Regions from separate parts of the Arthrobacter sp. MMS18-M83 genome, predicted to be linked through region 1. Evidence: riboswitches for the same ligand, from Rfam matches in the RefSeq annotation. Region 1 holds a riboswitch; the other holds the start of a gene.

Region 1 (2,195 bases):
TCGATTCGTCTATCGCGTCCCGTGAGAGCCGTGTTGTTGACTTTGACACTCTGAAATTCCAGACAAAAATGGGAGACAAATTCCGGCGTGGCCAGGTCCGTTACATCGGCTCCGGGGCTACCGGGGACCACTCGGACGATAACAACATCCTCCAGGCCGAGCACTTCACGTTCTCTAACATGGTTCTGCCGGCCGGGTGCGTAGGACCGGAGCACACTCACCCTGACGTCGAAGAGGTGTTCTTTGTCCTCGAGGGGCAGGTGGAGTTCAGCGTCCACGATGTCGAGGACGGTACAAAGACGGCCAGTCGTGTTTTGGGCTACCGCGACCTGATTCGCGTTCCTGCAGGCGTTCCCCGGAGCCTTCGCACCGTCAGCGAAGATGATGCGCTGATCTGCGTAATCATCGGTGCGAAAAAGCCGGAGATTCCCTTCTACCCGCCGACCTCCGAGATGCACGGAGTCACTCGCTAAAAATGTTCTCCGAGAAGCGCGGGTACAAGTTTGAGCCGTACCCGCGCATCCGGAGTTCCGGTTGAACAGCCGACTCTTTGCGCACCGTCCGGGCACCGGATACCATGTGAGACGTGTCACCGAAAGGTGGCACGTGCTTATGATCTGCGGCGGGAGAGCCCTGCCGGTACGTTTTAGCAGGCGCCGTAGGAGCAAATCCTCCCCAGGAATCTCTCAGGCCCATGTACCGCCGCGGCAAGGCAACTCTGGAAAGCAGCCCGGGCAACCGGACTCACCGACGGTGCAAGCGTCCAGCCGCGAAGGCGGGGTGGCGCGGAAACTCTCAGGTCCAATACAGAGCGGGGAGGAACCGAATCATCGTGGCGCGTCCGCGCCACCTGAATTATGGAGTTCCTCATGACCCTGGTACCTGAAGGCCGTAAGCTGCTGCGCGTTGAACAGCGCAACAAAGCCGTCCCGGTCGAACGCAAGCCCGAGTGGATCAAGGCCAAGGTCCAGATGGGCCCGGAATTCGTGGGCCTGAAGAACCTCGTGAAAAAGGAAGGCCTGCACACCGTCTGCGAGGAAGCCGGCTGCCCGAACATCTTCGAGTGCTGGGAAGACAAGGAAGCAACCTTCCTGATCGGCGGCTCCGAATGCACCCGCCGCTGCGACTTCTGCCAGATCGACACCGGCAAACCCTCCCCCGTGGACATGTTCGAACCCACCAAGGTCGCCCGCTCCGTCCAGGCCATGGCCCTGCGCTACGCCACCGTCACCGGCGTCGCCCGGGACGACCTCGCCGACGAGGGCGTCTGGCTCTACGCCGAAACCGTCCGCAAGATCCACGAACTGAACCCCGGCACCGGGGTGGAACTGCTCATCCCGGACTTCTCCGGCAAACCCGAACACATCAGCGCGATCTGCGACTCCGCCCCCGAGGTCTTCGCGCACAACGTCGAGACCGTGCCCCGGATCTTCAAGCGCATCCGCCCCGCGTTCCGCTACGACCGCTCCCTGGACGTCATCACCCAGGGCCGGGACGCCGGCATGGTCACCAAATCCAACCTGATCCTGGGCATGGGCGAAACCCGGGCCGAAATCTCCGAAGCCCTTACCGACCTGCACGCCGCGGGCTGCGACCTGATCACCATCACCCAGTACCTGCGCCCCTCCGAACGGCACCTGCCCGTGGACCGCTGGGTCAAACCCCAGGAATTCGTCGAGCTCGCCGCCGAAGCCGAGGACATCGGCTTCCTCGGCGTCATGTCCGGACCCCTGGTCCGCTCCTCCTACCGCGCCGGACGCCTCTGGGCCACCGCGATGCGCAAAAAAGGCCGCGACATCCCCACCCACCTGGCCCACATCGCCGACGGCATCCAGGACTCCGGCACCACCCGCCAGGAAGCCAGCACCCTCCTCGCACACCACGCGACGGCCTGATCCGTAAGGACCCCAGCATGTTCCCCACCCGGATTGAAATCATTCCCTCGGACGGAATCGTCGAGAAGGTCCAGGCGACGGTGCCTGTATCCACAACACTCACCGTTACCTGCTTGCCCCATCACGGCATTACGCGAACCATGGAGGCTTCCCTGAAGCTCAGCCTCCTCGGCTACAACGTGATTCCGCATCTCTCGGCACGCGGGCTGGAGGACCGGGGCAGCTTTCCGGCATCCTCCGGGACTGCGAAGGTGCGGGGATCACCGAGGTCTTCGCCGTTGGTGGAGACGGACCGCGAGG
Region 2 (2,195 bases), 890 kb from region 1:
TGTCAACAGCCACCAGCAGCACGGGGAACATCAAGAGCGCCAGGGCAGTCCAATCGCGCCACGGGGCGGATTGGGTTGACGGGGTGCGGGGATGCTGGGTTGTGGACGGGCTGAACATGAGAATAACTGTACCGTCTGGACGGTATAGTTTCAACTTGCCGTATCGACACTGACATATCCAACTAGGGGATGATGGACACCATGCCGCGAAAACCTATTGCCCGGGACGCTGTCCTGGATGCCTTTGAAGCCCTGCTGATCGAGGTGGGGGAGCGGGCTGCCACGCTCGACGCCGTCGCCAAACGCGCGGGAGTGTCCAAGGGCGGCCTGCTCTACCATTTCCCCAACAAGGAAGCCATGATCAGCGCCCTGCTGGAACGCATGGACAGGCTCGCAGCAATGGACATTGAGGCGATGAAGGCGGCTCCCGAGGGCGCTTCGGCGTTCTTCATCAAGTCCTCGCTTTGGGCCGATACCCCCATGGACAGGGTGTTCGTCGCCGCCACGCGGCTCGCGGAGGTGGCCCACGAAGAAACCCGCAGGCGCTTTGCAGGGATCCAGCAACAATGGCTGGATGTGCTCGCCGAGGAAGTGGGTCCGGAGATAGCCAAAGCGGTCCGGTATATGGGCGATGGGCTCTACTTCAACGCAATGCTTGAAGGCGGCCCGGGAACCAATGCGAGCGAGAGGAGCGCCGACGTCGGTGCGCTGCTGGCCGCCGTCGAACGCCTCCGTGACTGAACGGTGGCCCAACTGGCTCGCAGTAGTTGTCGTTTAGAGGCTCCAAAACGACAACAGGTGCCAGTCAGTTGGGAAAGTCGGGCGAGACCGGTGACATCATTTGCGGACGCGAGCAGTCCATAGGACAATTGACAGTTGTGGCAGCCGTCACCGGCAACCACGATCCGATTCACACAACTGAATACGCCTTTGATCTGCGGCGGGAGAGTCCTGCAGGCAAGTGATGCAGGCGCCGTAGGAGCAAATCCTCCCCAGGAATCTCTCAGGCCCACGCACCGCCGCGGCAAGGCAACTCTGGAAAGCAGCACGCTGCCCTCTGGTGTCCCAGACACTGGAACACGCTGTGCTCACCGACGGTGCAAGCGAAACAGTGCCCATAAGCACGGATTCGCGGAAACTCTCAGGTCCAATACAGAGCGGGGAGGAACCCGATTAGCTGTGGCGTACCCACGCCGCCTTAGTAATGGAGTTCCTTCGTGACGGTTAGTTCAACCTCCACCACGTTCGTTGACCGGCATATCGGCGCCCGTCGCCAGGCCGACATTGACATCATGCTCAAGTCTGTCGGTTACGACAGTGTCGATTCGCTCGTGGACACCGCGGTTCCCAATGACATCCGCCAGGACGTCGCCCTGACCCTCCAGAACGCCCTCAGTGAGGTCGAAGTTCTGGCCGAACTGCGCAAACTGGCGGCCAAGAACAAGACGGCCGTGCAGATGATCGGCCAGGGCTACTACGACACCGTCACTCCGCCGGTGATCCGCCGCAACATCCTCGAGTCCCCGGCCTGGTACACGGCCTACACGCCGTACCAGCCGGAAATTTCCCAGGGCCGCCTCGAGGCACTGCTGAACTTCCAGACCATGGTCCAGGACCTCGTGGGCCTGCCCATCGCCAACGCCTCCCTGCTGGATGAAGCCACGGCCGTCGCCGAAGCAGTCCTCATGATGCGTCGCGCCAACAAGAACAAGACGGCCCACGACGGCAAGACCGTCCTCGACGCCGACTGCCTCCCGCAGACCCTCGCCATCGTGAAGGGCCGCGCCGAGGCGCTGGGCTTCGAAGTGGAGATCGCCGACCTGTCCAAGGGACTGCCCGACGGCGACATCAACGGCATCGTGCTGCAGCAGCCGGGCGTTTCCGGCCGGGTGTTCGACCACTCCGCCGTGATCGCCGCCGCCAAGGAACGCGGCGCCCTCGTCACCGTTGCCGCCGACCTCCTCGCCCTCACGCTGATCACGCCTCCGGGCGAGCAGGGTGCCGACATCGCTGTCGGTTCCACCCAGCGCTTCGGCGTGCCGCTGTTCTTCGGCGGCCCGCACGCCGCCTACATGGCCGTTCAGAAGGGCCTCGAGCGCTCCATGCCCGGCCGCCTGGTGGGCGTTTCAAAGGACGACGCCGGCACCCCCGCGTACCGCCTGGCGCTGCAGACCCGCGAGCAGCACATCCGCCGC

Evidence for each region. A riboswitch is a leader RNA that binds a small molecule or an ion and turns the genes downstream of it on or off. The one in region 1 is predicted to bind glycine.
Region 2: another riboswitch for glycine. It lies ahead of gcvP (aminomethyl-transferring glycine dehydrogenase); the one in region 1 lies ahead of lipA (lipoyl synthase).

What each region holds. Positions count from the first base shown of each region.
Region 1 is NZ_CP113343.1:2,921,535-2,923,729, reverse strand. It holds gene OW521_RS13845 (cupin domain-containing protein) at 1-473, shown strand, start outside; glycine riboswitch at 614-712, shown strand; glycine riboswitch at 714-820, shown strand; gene lipA (lipoyl synthase) at 870-1,895, shown strand; gene OW521_RS13835 (methylenetetrahydrofolate reductase) at 1,984-2,195, shown strand, end outside.
Region 2 is NZ_CP113343.1:2,034,172-2,036,366, reverse strand. It holds gene OW521_RS09515 (MFS transporter) at 1-118, opposite strand, end outside; gene OW521_RS09510 (TetR/AcrR family transcriptional regulator) at 202-741, shown strand; glycine riboswitch at 932-1,029, shown strand; glycine riboswitch at 1,031-1,166, shown strand; gene gcvP (aminomethyl-transferring glycine dehydrogenase) at 1,218-2,195, shown strand, end outside.